4 regions of the Lactiplantibacillus sp. 7.2.4 genome follow, and region 1 is predicted to be linked to each of the others. Evidence: predicted binding sites of a transcription regulator. Region 1 holds the regulator's gene; each other region holds the start of a gene.

Evidence for each region. Region 1 encodes CtsR, which represses protease genes until heat stress. Its sites were predicted from a motif close to TTGGTCAAAAAAGGTCAAANA; they were not measured.
Region 2: the regulator CtsR is predicted to act here: its motif matches at 1,722-1,742, upstream of KGF70_RS02225 (Bax inhibitor-1/YccA family protein).
Region 3: the regulator CtsR is predicted to act here: its motif matches at 1,729-1,749, upstream of clpB (ATP-dependent chaperone ClpB).
Region 4: the regulator CtsR is predicted to act here: its motif matches at 2,181-2,201, upstream of clpP (ATP-dependent Clp endopeptidase proteolytic subunit ClpP).

What each region holds. Positions count from the first base shown of each region.
Region 1 is NZ_JAGYGS010000008.1:53,006-56,697, forward strand. It holds tRNA gene KGF70_RS04405 (tRNA-Gly) at 1-25, shown strand, start outside; tRNA gene KGF70_RS04410 (tRNA-Leu) at 34-119, shown strand; tRNA gene KGF70_RS04415 (tRNA-Arg) at 130-203, shown strand; tRNA gene KGF70_RS04420 (tRNA-Pro) at 211-284, shown strand; tRNA gene KGF70_RS04425 (tRNA-Pro) at 334-407, shown strand; gene KGF70_RS04430 (CtsR family transcriptional regulator) at 1,923-2,390, shown strand; gene KGF70_RS04435 (ATP-dependent Clp protease ATP-binding subunit) at 2,409-3,692, shown strand, end outside.
Region 2 is NZ_JAGYGS010000004.1:52,593-56,284, forward strand. It holds gene KGF70_RS02225 (Bax inhibitor-1/YccA family protein) at 819-1,535, opposite strand; gene KGF70_RS02230 (hypothetical protein) at 2,065-2,478, opposite strand; gene KGF70_RS02235 (hypothetical protein) at 2,508-3,470, opposite strand.
Region 3 is NZ_JAGYGS010000012.1:61,142-64,833, reverse strand. It holds gene KGF70_RS06210 (Nif3-like dinuclear metal center hexameric protein) at 1-412, shown strand, start outside; gene pepT (peptidase T) at 453-1,691, shown strand; gene clpB (ATP-dependent chaperone ClpB) at 1,809-3,692, shown strand, end outside.
Region 4 is NZ_JAGYGS010000003.1:46,490-50,181, forward strand. It holds gene rpoN (RNA polymerase factor sigma-54) at 1-311, opposite strand, end outside; tRNA gene KGF70_RS01630 (tRNA-Arg) at 394-465, shown strand; gene KGF70_RS01635 (MerR family DNA-binding transcriptional regulator) at 1,081-1,218, opposite strand; gene KGF70_RS17165 (SDR family NAD(P)-dependent oxidoreductase) at 1,304-1,558, shown strand; gene KGF70_RS01640 (SDR family NAD(P)-dependent oxidoreductase) at 1,533-1,991, shown strand; gene clpP (ATP-dependent Clp endopeptidase proteolytic subunit ClpP) at 2,273-2,863, shown strand; gene KGF70_RS01650 (2-hydroxyacid dehydrogenase family protein) at 3,099-3,692, shown strand, end outside.

The sequences.
Region 1 (3,692 bases):
GCGGGTTCGAATCCCGTCTTCCGCTTTTAATTTGCCGGGGTGGCGGAATTGGCAGACGCACAGGACTTAAAATCCTGCGGTTAGTGATAACCGTACCGGTTCGATCCCGGTCCTCGGCATTTTAAATAAGCACCCATAGCGCAATTGGATAGAGTGTCTGACTACGAATCAGAAGGTTGTAGGTTCGACTCCTACTGGGTGCATTAGTATCGGGAAATAGCTCAGCTTGGTAGAGCACCTGGTTTGGGACCAGGGGGTCGCAGGTTCGAATCCTGTTTTCCCGATCGTTTAACACAGTCTTAGTGATTACTAAGGCTTTTTATTTAATTTTCTCGGGAAGTAGCTCAGCTTGGTAGAGCACTACGTTCGGGACGTAGGGGTCGCAGGTTCAAATCCTGTTTTCCCGATTACGGTTAAACCAACTAATCCAGTCATTTGACTGGATTTTTTTATGGCCACTTTTTGACGTGTGGTGTACTGCTGTGTTGTGACTGGTGCTGAGGTGTGATCGCCCCATCATTTTGAAATGCCTTTTCGAGTTGGCTCCGCCCAATGAATTGATGAGATTCATTGGGCGGAGCCTTGCGTTAATTATTTGGCATTAAAGATGATTTAAACGTGCCTGTTGGTCGGTTTACTGTTCGTCTGCCGAGACGCGTTCTATTCCGACCTCCGGGGCCGGCTGACAACGCTGGAACAGGGCGGACATCGATTTGAACTCACGCAGAAACCCACTGCGCAATTTCAAATACGAGTCTTCTTCTAGCCCGGGAAATTCACCCGGACAAGAAGAATTTCGCCCTTGAGCATTGTCAGCCAGCCCCTACAGTCGGGAACCCGCTCGAATGGCAGATGAACGGCCACCTATCTAGGTACAATTGACCACTGAATATTAGGTTTCTGGTCCTTCAGGCAAGCTCTCAAACGGGATCAATGCTGAATTATGGCATCTAGTTACTGAAAAGATTACCTGAATGCGATTCACGAATCTCAATGTCAGCTAGTCTTGCGTTTAGTCGAATAAATTGTCTTCACTTATAATTCAAGACTTTGCTATCCCGGGTGATTAGAGGAAGTTTTGACAATCTCAGTGAAACCGCGTGTTCGAAGTCTTAAATCATGGGTCAGGATGCTTGGTTATTGTTAGAACCAGTCTGACAGTTTATTTCAACATTCCCGTATACTAAGGAACCAACAACTAATCTAACAAAAAAGTTGGGCCCGCCCACGTCCGCCTTTCGAATCATATCCAGGCTGGAAGGTGTTTCTGACAATGCTCAGTGGTGAAATTCCACTTAGCAAGCGTTCTTGGCTTGGTTAGTGGAAGACCAGTATTTAAGACGTGGTTTTTCGGCTTAAATCTGTGTCCACCACGTTCCAGCATTGTCAGAAATGCCTGTAAGCCGGTGTAGGACGCACACGATTCTGCAAATTTACGCCAACTCGTACTTGTTCCCAGCGGGTCTCAGCTGGCAGCTCCTGAATTTAGAGAATAGCATGATTTAATCATAATTCATGACGAACAATCTATATATGAAGTAACTGGTCAAAATGACGTTAAGCGTGGCCGGTCGTAAATAAACAAGTGGCGTATTAGTCGAAATTCAGGCGGACAACCTGTAGTATAGAAACTCAAGCTGTTGGATAAACGACGAGTCCCAGACAAAGTTGACCAAATTCAGACGCTAACACTTGACATATTTTAAATAGGTAGTTGAATGAATATGAAGGCCTAACAAAGTTAACGAATCAGGGTCGAAAATCCGGTCCAATCAATTGAAAGCAAGTGCTTGGCGTGCTATGCTGTAACAACCGTTAAGCACATGCTGGGTCGCCAGTTGGGTGAAATTCTTTGCTTTTTTCCATTATCCTCGTATAATAAAAGTCAATATTAGTCAAAGATAATGAAAAGGGTGAAGCACATGCAAAGTCAAAATATCTCGGATATTATTGAAAAGTATTTAAAAAGTATTTTGGCGGACTCGGAGCATGTTGAAATTCGGCGTTCAGAAATTGCCGACCTTTTCAACGTGGTACCCTCACAGATTAATTATGTGATTAAAACGCGGTTTACGATCCAAAATGGTTACTTAGTTGAAAGTAAGCGTGGCGGTGGCGGTTATATTCGCATTGAAAAGGTTAATTTGGTCGATGATGCTGATGTGTTGGATGCCCTCATTCAAGTGATCGGCGATTCCATCACACAACGGGATGCCTACGCAGTTGTTCAGAGTCTGTATGAGGACGACGTTTTAAATCGTAGGGAAGCGCAGTTGATATTAGTGGCAATCGATCACGACACGTTAGGACTGACGGACCGAGACCTTGAAAATAGTCTCCGGGCTCGAATAATTATCGGGATTTTGAACCACTTGCGTTACGAAAGCTAAAGAAAGCGAGGAATCGCAATGGATAACTTATTTACACCTAGTGCCAAAAGTGTGCTAGTACTAGCACAGGAACAGGCCAAATATTTTAAGCATCAGGCAGTCGGTACGGAACATTTGTTATTAGCACTAGCCATCGAAAAGAACGGTATTGCTAATAAAGTCTTGCAACAGTACGCTGTGAGCGAAGATGACATCCGTGAAGAAATTGAACGGTTCACTGGCTACGGGACGTTGAGCAATATTGGCAAAGATACGTATTTGCCATATTCACCAAAGGCTAAGGAGATTTTATCCGTTGCTGGTGATGAGGCCAAACGGCTTGGCGCCAACAAGATTGGGACTGAACACCTCTTGTTAGCGATGCTCTCTGATGAAAGTATCCTCTCCTCGCGTATTTTGATGAATTTGAACTTAGATTTGAGTCAAACACGCAAAGTTGTTTTGCGTAAACTTGGTGTCAGTGATGCGATGAGTAAGCGTAAGGGCAGTGCGGCTAACCGTGGTGGTAAGAAGACGGAAGGCACACCGACCTTGGACTCCTTGGCGCGTGATTTGACGCAGCTGGCGAGTGAACAGGAAATGGATCCAGTTGTGGGTCGTTCCAAAGAAGTTAAGCGGGTCATTCAAATCTTGTCACGGCGGACGAAAAACAATCCAGTCTTGATTGGTGAACCCGGTGTTGGTAAGACGGCGATCGCTGAAGGGCTGGCACAAAAGATCGTTGCTGGCGACGTACCGAATGACATGGCTGACAAACGGCTGATGATGCTTGATATGGGCTCACTAGTTGCCGGAACCAAGTATCGTGGTGAATTTGAAGACCGCTTAAAGAAAGTGATCGACGAAATCTACAACGATGGGCATGTCATCTTATTCATCGATGAATTGCATACCTTGATTGGTGCCGGTGGTGCTGAAGGGGCCATCGATGCCTCCAACATTTTGAAGCCAGCATTAGCACGAGGCGAACTCCAAACCATTGGGGCGACGACCTTAAACGAATATCAAAAGTACATTGAATCCGATGCCGCACTTGAACGGCGTTTTGCCACAGTCATGGTCAATGAACCGACTGAAGACGAAGCGGTTGAGATTCTCGATGGCTTGCGGCCACGGTATGAAGAACATCATCATGTGACAATTACTGATGAAGCCGTTAATCAAGCGGTGAAGTTGTCTAGTCGCTACATCAGTGATCGGTTCTTACCAGATAAGGCGATTGATTTGATGGATGAAGCGGCGGCGAAAGTCCGCATCGACCAGATGGATCAACCGACTAAGTTGTCCAAGAACCAGGACAAG
Region 2 (3,692 bases), on a different contig from region 1:
ATTGTATTCGAAAGGCGGAAATGTGCGGACCCAACTTTTTTAAAGACTGATCACTGATTCATATCAAACAGTACAACTGTTATCTGACTGTTAGATTTGTTTTGTCTAAAACTTTTTCTTAGTCATTAGTCTATCGTCTAGTGTCGTCAATACAGAAGTGTCAGATTACTATCCTTTACTCGATATGTCTTCGAATAAGGCTAAAAATTAATTAGTCGTTAATGCTTTGCAATCAGTAATCCAGTCATTTACCAACAAAGCAGTTTCGATTAGGTCCGCTCGACAAAATCTTGGCCTGAAAATTTCGATGAGTTTTTTAGCCACCATCGATACCAATTAAAAAGGTTTATCTGAAGGACCAGTCACCTAATATTCATTAGCCAATTGCACCCAGATAAGTGGCCGTTCATCCGCCATTCGAGCGGGTTCCCGACCGGAGGGGCTGGCTGACAATGCTCAGTAGCCAAATTATTCTTAGCTGGAAGTGGTCTTCTTCCGGCTTAGGATAAGACTCGTATTTGAAATTGCGCAGTGGGCTTCTGCGTGAGTTCAAATCGATGTCCGCCCTGTTCCAGCGTTGTCAGCCAGCCCCGGAGGTCAGAATAGGGCTCGCCTCCGCTGACGAACAACAATCCAACTAGCACGTTTCAATCAGCTTTTATGCTAAATAATAACTAGCACGACGCATATTGACGCATGTTTCAATAATTATGCATCACAACTCATAACCACCAGCTGGCCCATATCGGCATACTAACGAAAAGACACCCTAACCGAACGGGCTAGCGTGTCTAATTTGAAGCTTATTTTGTTAGTGATTAGTCGCGGCTTGAACCACCGAAGATTTGGACGAAGTATAAGAATAAGTTAACAAAATCCAAATAGAGTTGTAAGGCCCCAGTAACGGCTAAACCAGTAGATGAAACTTGGTCACCATATTGTAAATACATGTCTCGCATCCGATTAGCATCCCACATGGATAAACCGGCGAAAATCAAGACACCGATGTATGAGAAGATATAACTAATCATGGCGCTTTGTAAGAACATGTTAACGATGGAAGCCACAAACAAACCAATTAATGCGGCAATCAGATGGCTACCGATCCGTGAAATATCACGCTTAGTGGTCGTCCCAATAACGGCCATCGTGGCGAAAACTGCACCAGCAGCAACGAAGGCCCCGGTAATCACCGCACCCGTGTATAAGGATAAGATGATCGACATTTCGACCCCAAAGACCACTGAGAACAGCATCAGCAAGGTAAAACTCATTGCTGGATTACGCGTTGCATTGGCTTGAATCCCGCCAATCATGACGAACATGCTAACAATGAAAATAACCAGTGCCATGATTGGATGAGCATTGAAGGCAGCATAAATTTGTGCCTGGAACATGGTCATTGATAAGTAAACGGTCAAGGCTGAAACCAACACAGCAACCGTCATGAACCCATACATTTTTGTTAAGAAACTACGGAGCCCAACTTGCGTATTAATGGTCCGTGGTTGTGGGTCATTTTGAAAATTGTTCATAGAATCCCTCTTTCACCTAAAATTGACTACTCGTTACGTTTCCCGAGTTAAGATTAAAATTGAGTTAGTGGATCGTTACTAACGCATACGGCGCTAGCAACTTCCTCACACTAGTTTGTCAATCATTTGCCTATGACTAGCCATCTCAATCAGTCACCTCAACTTTCTTATCCTAAGTTTATCAAATTAGTCAAAGAAGGTAAAATAGTTTGTGCTTGGGAATTTGCTAAGAATTTCTAATGATTGCTTGTCGGGGACACCTATGATTTGCCTGGATATAAGACTGATATCGTCTGATAGCAATTGATCAGGGCCTGACATGTTCTGACGTGCCAACCCGTAACGCACTCCTCAAGGAGAAATCTATTCAGTGACAACACACCCACTTGGACATCCTGATATAACGGGACAAAAAGTTTCATCTGAATGCGGTAAAGCAGCAGTCTTTCACTAAAAATAGTCGCCATACAACCACCAATCACAGGCCAGTTCCACAACGACTATTTATTAAAATTCAACGATTCAAATTTCACTCAACATACTTCCAGATTTCATCATCAAAGTGCCCGAGCCCATTTGCTTCCAGCGTCTTAAAGTACGCCAACAGTTCAATCGCCCCAGCTTTGCTAGCATGGGCAATCGCGTTCATCCCAGTTCCAGTTGGGACCACGTTACTCATCTCGGTGATGTCATGCCCATTTTCAATCTTGACTTGTGCGCAGGTGACTGTCCAGTGATTTAAGACGTTGGGCGCAAATACCAAGAAGACGTTATAATCATCCGACAAATATCCTGGCAGCGCCCACGCCGTCTCGTCGATCGGCTCTGGATACAGATTGCCCTGCAGCGCAAATTCCTGGATATTATTCGCGGTTGGGACCACATCCAACATAAAAATCACCTTTTCAAAAGCTTCAGTTCCTAACTGTGCATCAACGGCCATCTTGCACCGCCCCCTTCATTAAAAGTTCGCTAAAAGTTTTCCCGATAAAATTGGTATTTTTGCTTAATTTCTTTTAGCGGTGCATCCATCACGTGTTCATAGCCCTGCGCATCGAGTTTAAAATTACGGTTAACGATTGCTGCCAGTCGGATTCGCAGCCCAGGATTCTTTGCCAATAACGGCCGCAAGTCACTCGACATGATTTCAAAGCGCGGCAACTGGTCTGGTACTAAAATCTTGATGAAATCTTGGTACGTATCCGCTAATACTTCTGAATAGATATGATCGGCATATTTCAATTCGACGGCTTCCAACTTATCGTAGTAGTCGGCGTTGGTCAGGCCCTTCTCATTTTTGATCAAATGCTGTTCATCATATTCATGTACCAGATATGCATCCCAGTCTCGATAAGCATAAGTCGTCATCCGCACGACCAAATGCCGCCCAGGTGCCGTCACGTTTTCGGGAACCAGCTCGCCACTTACATCCCGCAAATAGGGCTTGACTAACAACTGAGTCACAAAATGATAGTAGGTTCCCGGAATCAACTCCCGGTCGCGGTCAGCGTCATACAGTTCACCCGTGCCTTCCAGATCTGGTAAGCCAATCAAACTCAGCCGGGTCTGGTTGACCGCGTAAATAATGTCCTCAAGTTCTTCGGTGATGTCATCCGTCCGACTGATGACTTGTAACACGTGGGTGAACAACCGAACGAGCTGATTACGCTCCCCTTTTTGGTTTTCATAAACCCCCACTTGACGCTCATACTTGCGGGTTTCGCGCTCTAATTGTTCTTCCAGCGAGGTGGTCATTCGTTCGACTTTAACGGGCAACACGGGTTGGTCAAACGCCTCGCGCGCGACTGTTCGTACGGCAGCCCGCAACGTCGGCCGCATTTCGATAAAATCGGGAAACTCAAAGACATTTTGAAAGTCATAGTGTCCACTCGCGTCCATCCGCGCAGCATTCAATGTAAAATTAAACTTGGCCATGACGGCACTCCTTTCCAATAATTTAATTAATTTCAGCATAGCACCCCCACCACCATAATCCTATTAGGGAAACACCCCAAAGCGCGTCCGCTCACAATTTGGTCACGCTCACATTAATTCGCGCGTCAGCTTTTCCGAACACCCGCCGATTCGTGCTGGTCAAAACCACTCGCGGGATGCGGACAACTTGGTTCCGCCTGTTCTGCGGGACGTTTGACGCCA
Region 3 (3,692 bases), on a different contig from region 1:
AGGTGGTCACCAGTATTATATGGGGCGTGTCGGTGATTTACCGAAGCCGATGAGTGCGCGTGCGTTTGCCGAAGCATGCAAACGGGTCTTTCACGTCGATGGCTTACGGTTAGTTTGCGCGGATGCGGACCAAATGATCAGTCGAGTGGCCGTCCTTGGTGGTGATGGCGGTAAGTTTTATCCGCAAGCGCTACAGGCCGGTGCGCAGGCTTATGTCACGGGTGATGTTTATTATCACACCGGTCATGACATGTTAGCGGCTGGTTTGACGGTCGTGGACCCAGGGCATCACATCGAAAGTATTTGCAAGTCACATCTGACCGAATTATTCCAGCAATGGCAACAGGAATCCGACTGGTCAGTGGAAGTGGTGGCCTCGCAGCTGAATACTGATCCATTTACGTTTATCTAAGTTCGTTCAATTGGTTTAAAAATAGAAAGGAAGTCATCATATGTCAAAATATCCAAACTTAATTTCAGATTTCTTAACCTTCGTTAAAATCAATAGTCGTTCCGATGAAGCATCCACGACGGTGCCATCATCACCTCGCGAAACCGCGTTCTTAAAGCAATTGATGACCAAGCTGACCGACCTCGGCTTGAGCGATGTTGAACAGGACAAGCAAAGCGCTTATGTCTTCGCCACGATTCCCGCTAATACCGACAAACCTGTCAAGACATTAGGGTTTATTTCACACATCGATACGGCTGATTTCAACGCTGAAAACGTCAATCCACAAATCGTTGAGGACTATGACGGTGAATCAGTGATCAAGCTTGGCAACGGCGACTACGTGTTGGACCCCGCTGTTTTTCCTAACTTAAAAAACTACGCTGGCCACACGTTGATCACCACTGATGGTACGACTTTATTGGGTGCCGATGATAAGTCGGGGGTCGCTGAAATCATCAGTGCCGCTGAATACTTATTAGCCCATCCAGAGATCAAGCACGGTAAGATTCGGCTTGGTTTCGGCCCTGATGAAGAAATCGGGACAGGGGCTGACCATTTCAACGTACCCGCATTTGGCGCGGACTATGCCTACACCGTGGATGGTGGTCCACTAGGTGAATTGGAATACGAAACGTTCAACGCGGCCCAGGCAACGGTCACGATTACTGGGGTCAATGTGCATCCCGGTGAAGCGAAGGATAAGATGGTCAATGCGCTTCAATTAGCCGTTGATTTCCAATCCGCACTGCCAGCCCACGATGTTCCTGAACATACGGAAGGGCGCGAAGGTTTCTTCTTCCTATTGAGTCTGGAAGGCACAGTCGATAGTGCTAAGATGACCTATATTATTCGAGACCATGACCGTGACAAATTCGAAGCACGCAAACGGCTCTTTACGGCGGTTGCTGATCGTTTGAACTTGGCTGACGGGGTCGCGCGGGTCAAGGTGGACATGAAGGACCAGTATTACAACATGCGTGAAGTGATCGAAAAGGACATGCGGGTTGTTGAGCTGGCCAAACAAGCGATGCTCAAATTAGATATCAAACCTGAGATTTACCCGGTCCGTGGTGGGACGGATGGTTCCAAGATTTCCTTCATGGGCTTGCCAACGCCGAACTTGTTTGCCGGTGGTGAGAACATGCACGGGCGTTTCGAGTACGTTTCAGAACAAGTGATGGAACGCGCCGTGGACGTTGTTTTACAAATTATTCAAGACAATTACGAGCAGGACTAATTTCTTGACCTTGTTTGACCTTTTCGGTTATACTTTAATAGTCAATAAAGGTCAAACAAACATTGGCAGCTATGACGGCTGCCTTTTTGCTACCGTTTTTGAGGAGGTCTTTGAATTATGAATCCAGAACAATTTACAGAAAGCTTACAACAAGCCTTACAAGAGGCGCAACATATCGCACAAACCCGGCGGCACCAAGAGATTGGCGTGCCCCATTTATTTAAATTTTTGACGCAACCAGGTGAACTCGTTCGCCAAATCTTCAGTGAAGCTGGCGCCGATTTGGACCAGTTACAACAAGAATTGGACCGTGAATTAGATGATATCGCGGTCGTTAGTGGCGGCAACGTCCAGTATGGCAGCACCATGAGCAGTAGTTTGGCAACGCTGATGCAGACGGCTGATGCCAAACGCAAATCTTTAGGTGACGACTACCTGGCAACCGACACGTTGGCACTCGCCTTAATGGATCAAACGGGTGATCAGCTAACCAAATACTTGACCAGTCAAGGGATTGCTGCGGGTCAAGTTAAGAATGCGGTCGACCGGATTCGCGGCGGTCAACGGGTGACGTCTCGCAACCAAGAAGATCAATATCAGGCCTTAGAAAAGTACGGGGTCGATTTGGTCAAACAAGCTCGGCAAGGTAACCAAGACCCCGTGATTGGCCGAGACGAAGAAATCTTGGACGTGATTCGAATCTTATCACGTAAGACCAAGAACAATCCGGTCTTAATTGGGGAACCAGGTGTTGGGAAGACGGCCATCGTTGAAGGGCTAGCCCAACGAATCGTTCGCGGTGACGTTCCCGAAAATTTGAAAGATAAAACGTTATTCTCACTAGATATGGGTTCCCTGATTGCCGGCGCCAAGTATCGTGGTGAATTTGAAGAGCGGTTGAAGGCGGTATTGAAGGAAATCAAGAAGAGTGATGGCCAGATCATTATGTTCATTGATGAAATTCATAATATCGTGGGCGCGGGCAAGACGGAAGGCAGTATGGACGCCGGTAACTTGCTCAAGCCAATGCTCGCACGGGGCGAACTCCATTTGATTGGGGCCACGACCTTAGATGAATATCGTCAGTACATGGAAAAGGATAAGGCACTCGAACGGCGGTTCCAAAAAGTGCTCGTTGCGGAACCAAGCGTCGACGATACCATCAGTATTTTACGGGGCTTGAAGGAACGCTTCGAAATTCACCATGGCGTTCGTATTCACGATAATGCCTTAGTTGCGGCGGCTAAGTTATCCGACCGCTACATTACTGACCGGTATTTGCCAGACAAAGCCTTGGACTTGGTCGATGAAGCATCCGCCGAAATTCGGGTCGAAATGAACTCGAATCCGACTGAACTGGACCAAGTTAACCGCCAATTGATGCGGCTAGAAGTCGAAGAAGCGGCGCTCAAAAAAGAGACCGATGACGCGTCTGTCAAACGGTTAGGTGATGTTCAAAAAGAACTGGCCAGCGCCAAGGAGAAACAACGCGCCTTAGCAGAACGGTGGGACAGTGAAAAGAAGAGCCTGCAAGCATTGAGCGATAAGAAGTCCGCGCTTGATAAGGCTAAACATGAGCTGGAAACTGCCGAAAGTAATTATGATCTGGAAAAGGCAGCCAAACTGCAGCACGGTACGATTCCAGAATTAGAACAAGAATTAAAGGCAATGGAAGCCAATGACCATCATGAAGATTGGTTAGTTGAAGAATCAGTCACTCCAGACCAGATTGCCAATGTGGTTTCACGGATGACTGGCATTCCAGTAGCCAAGTTAGTTGCAGGCGAACGGGAGAAATTGCTGCATTTGGCAGACCACTTGCACGAACGGGTCGTCGGCCAAGACGCGGCCGTTGACGCGGTATCCGATGCCGTTTTGCGGTCACGTGCCGGCTTACAAGATCCCAATCGGCCACTCGGTTCATTTATGTTCCTCGGACCAACTGGGGTCGGGAAGACTGAATTAGCCAAGGCTTTGGCTGAGAACTTGTTCGATGCCGAT
Region 4 (3,692 bases), on a different contig from region 1:
TGGGTATCGCGCATCGTTAAATGAATCTGATCCAATAAGTATTCAAATAAGGAATGCTGATTCGATGTCGACACCCGTTCAATAAAATCATCCTTTGCAGTCACGTTCTTAGCTGCACTTAAACTGGCGTGATTATTATTCCAATTCGTATCCACATCAATCAACGGATTCTCAAGGGCTTTTTGCGTGAGAAAATCCCGCAATTCTTCCACATTGAACTGTAACATCTGAATAGATTGTTGCAGCCGCTGGGTCATCGCTAACTTCTGCGATTGCCGTTGTTGCTGGCGAAAGCCTTGTCCCAGTGCCATAAAAATACCTCCCAAAATAAATTTTTATGTAAAACCCTTGTGTTTTTATCCATTATTCGCTAGAATATAATATGTTGTTTAGGCGCCCGTAGTGTAATGGATCGCACGTAAGATTCCGGTTCTTGAAATGGGGGTTCGATTCCCTCCGGGCGCATCGCAAAGCTGAGAAGTGATTCTCAGCTTTTTTTGTGGCCTAATTCTGCTGAATTGGTGGCCTATACCGCTTACATCTTTCTATGGTAACTGAATTTAAACCTAATCACAAGTTAGACACTACCAACCGTATGACATTGGCAACCGCGTGATTTATTTCATCTAGTTAGCCGTCAATATAATTGGACCATCTATCAGTATAGTTGTTCGATGAATTTAATGATAGCAAAAGTTTTATTTCTACATATCAGAATACGAGTTATGCTTTATCATTAAATATGATTAAATCATGTCAGGTGTTAAGTTCAAAAGCGGCCAGCTGAGACCCGCTGGAAACAGTGCGAGTTACCGTAAACATACTCTTGTGGATGCGTCCTATGCCGGCTTCCAGGCATTCTGGGCAATGGCCGGAACGCGATGGACACAGATTTAAGCCGATAACCCACGTCTTAAATACTGGTCTTTCACTAACCAATCACAAGACGCTTGCTAAGTGAAATTTCACCACTGGGCCTTACCCAAAATACCTTCCAGCCGGGATGGTATTCGGAAGGCAGACATGTGCGGACCCAATATTTTGATGGGTTAGTCGTTGGTTCCTTGGTACACAATCATTTTAACATTCAGCTGAGGAGATCCGTTGACCATGTTTATTTCGCGCCACATCCGTCAACAACCCACAGCGCTCATAAAATCGCAATGTATCATAAGTGATCCCAAATTGCTGTGCGACTTGTTTGATTGATGCCACCATCGTTTTCCCCCAACTTTTTTACTTGCGCTAGTGTAACGCTAGCGTGTTAAGATTACCATTATTCTATTAAGAAAGTGTGATTCAGATGACCAATAAAATTGTTACGCTCGTCACTGGCGGCAACCGCGGTATGGGACTGGCACTGATTAAAGCACTACACGCCCAGGGGCAACAGCTCATTATGGGTAGCCGAGACTTAGCAAAGGGGCGAGCGGCCGTTGAAGTAGCCCACTTGTCAGACGTGACCGTTGTTCAACTGGACGTCACCGATTCCCAATCCATTCAAGCTGCCGTAAACGCAATTCAAAACCAATATGGTCAGCTCGACATTTTTAATTAATAATGCTGGGGCAGCATTTGACCATCACCAACGACCTTCACTCATCAAACTGGAGACAATTCAAGCCGACCTGAATCTGAACTTTCTAGGCACAATCGCCATGACTCAAGCTTGCCTGCCATTGTTGACTAAGTCTAGCCCATCCAAAATCATCAATATTTCTAGCATGATGGGCTCGCTCACGAACGCATTAGACCCCCAGTCGAGCGTTTATCATGCCAGCGCGATTGGCTACCAAGCTTCTAAGGCCGCACTCAACATGTTCACGATTCAGCTCGCCAAAGAGCTTCAAACCACCAATATTACGGTTAACGCCGTTGATCCCGGAATGGTTGCTACTGAATTCGGCGGGATTACCCCGGAATTAGCTATGGATACAGATAATACCACCACTGGCACGTTTTCAAACACCGACGGACCGGTTGCTTGGTAACAGCCAACGTCCCTTTTTAATCTAGTCGCAGTTCGGCAACTGCTCAATCTGCAATTTTCGTTGTGTCGTTGACCACTGAAGCTGGACGTAAAAAAAGAGATTGGGATCACCCAATCTCAAGCCGTATATGATAGAAACCTAAGTATACCACGTTAAGTCACAAAACGGAATTTAGTTTTTGAGGTTTTTCTTTTGACCTTCACTGACCTTTGCGGTAAACTACACTTATTAATTAGCAACCAAGCTAATCAAATATTGCAACCTTAGGAGGCTAACAAATCATGTATCCAGTTCCTACAGTTATTGAACAGTCATCACGTGGTGAACGTGCTTATGACATCTATTCACGACTATTAAAGGACCGTATCATTATGCTTTCCGGCCCGATTGAAGATAACATGGCCAATGCGATCATTGCCCAATTACTCTTCTTGGATGCCCAAGACTCAGGTAAGGACATCTACCTTTATATCAACTCACCAGGTGGTGTGGTTACTGCCGGCTTAGCAATCTACGATACGATGAATTTCATCAAGTCTGATGTTCAAACCATCGTTATGGGGATGGCCGCATCAATGGCCAGCGTCCTAGCTTCATCTGGTACGAAGGGCAAGCGGTTCGCTTTACCTAACTCCGAAATCTTGATTCACCAACCATCCGGCGGTGCTCAAGGTCAACAAACGGAAATTGAAATTGTTGCCGAAGAAATCTTGAAGACTCGTAAGAAGATCAACCAGATTTTGGCAGACAACTCTGGTCAAACCGTCGAAAAGTTGAACCACGATACTGAACGTGATAACTACTTAAGCGCACAAGAAGCTAAAGAATATGGTTTGATCGATGATATCATGGAAAACAACAACTTAAAATAATGGCAGCATCAAACTGAACCGCCTTCGGGTTGGTTCAGTTTTTTTGTGCTTTCTTTTAACCACTCACTAGTGGCCCACTAACCACTCACAACGCGCGTTGCATGGTTCGCGCAGCGTTCTGACTTGTTTTTTGCAAGTAAAAAGGCCATACTGCAATTGACTTCAAGCAACGGTCATCTATGCTAAAACAGCAGATTCACCGTGGCTTAATTTATCAGTAAAGGGAGTTTCCACTATGCCTAAAGTTTTGGTTGCCGGTCAATTACCGGCGAAAGCAAATACGTTACTGCGCCAAAATCAGCTGACCATCGACACCTATACCGGTGAACAACTGATTAGCCACGACGAACTCATTGACCGCGTAGCTGACGCTGACTATCTCATCACCCCGCTTTCCACGCAGATTGACGAAGACGTCTTGGCACACGCGCCAAAGTTAAAATTAATCGCGAATTTCGGTGCCGGGACTAATAATATCGACTTAGCGGCCGCGGACGCCCACCACATTCCTGTGACCAACACGCCGAATGTTTCATCAGTCGCCACCGCTGAATCGACAACTGGTCTGATTATCAGCCTCGCACACCGCATCGTTGAAGGCGACCATTTGATGCGAACAACCGGATTCGACGGTTGGGCGCCACTTTTCTTTCTCGGTCACAACTTACAAGCTAAGACACTCGGCATCATTGGCATGGGCCAAATCGGCCAAGCCGTTGCCAAACGGTTACACGCCTTTGATATGCCAATCCTATACACGCAACACCACCCGCTCCCCGTCAGTGTTGAGACGCAACTGGGCGCAACCTTCGTCTCCGAAGACGACTTA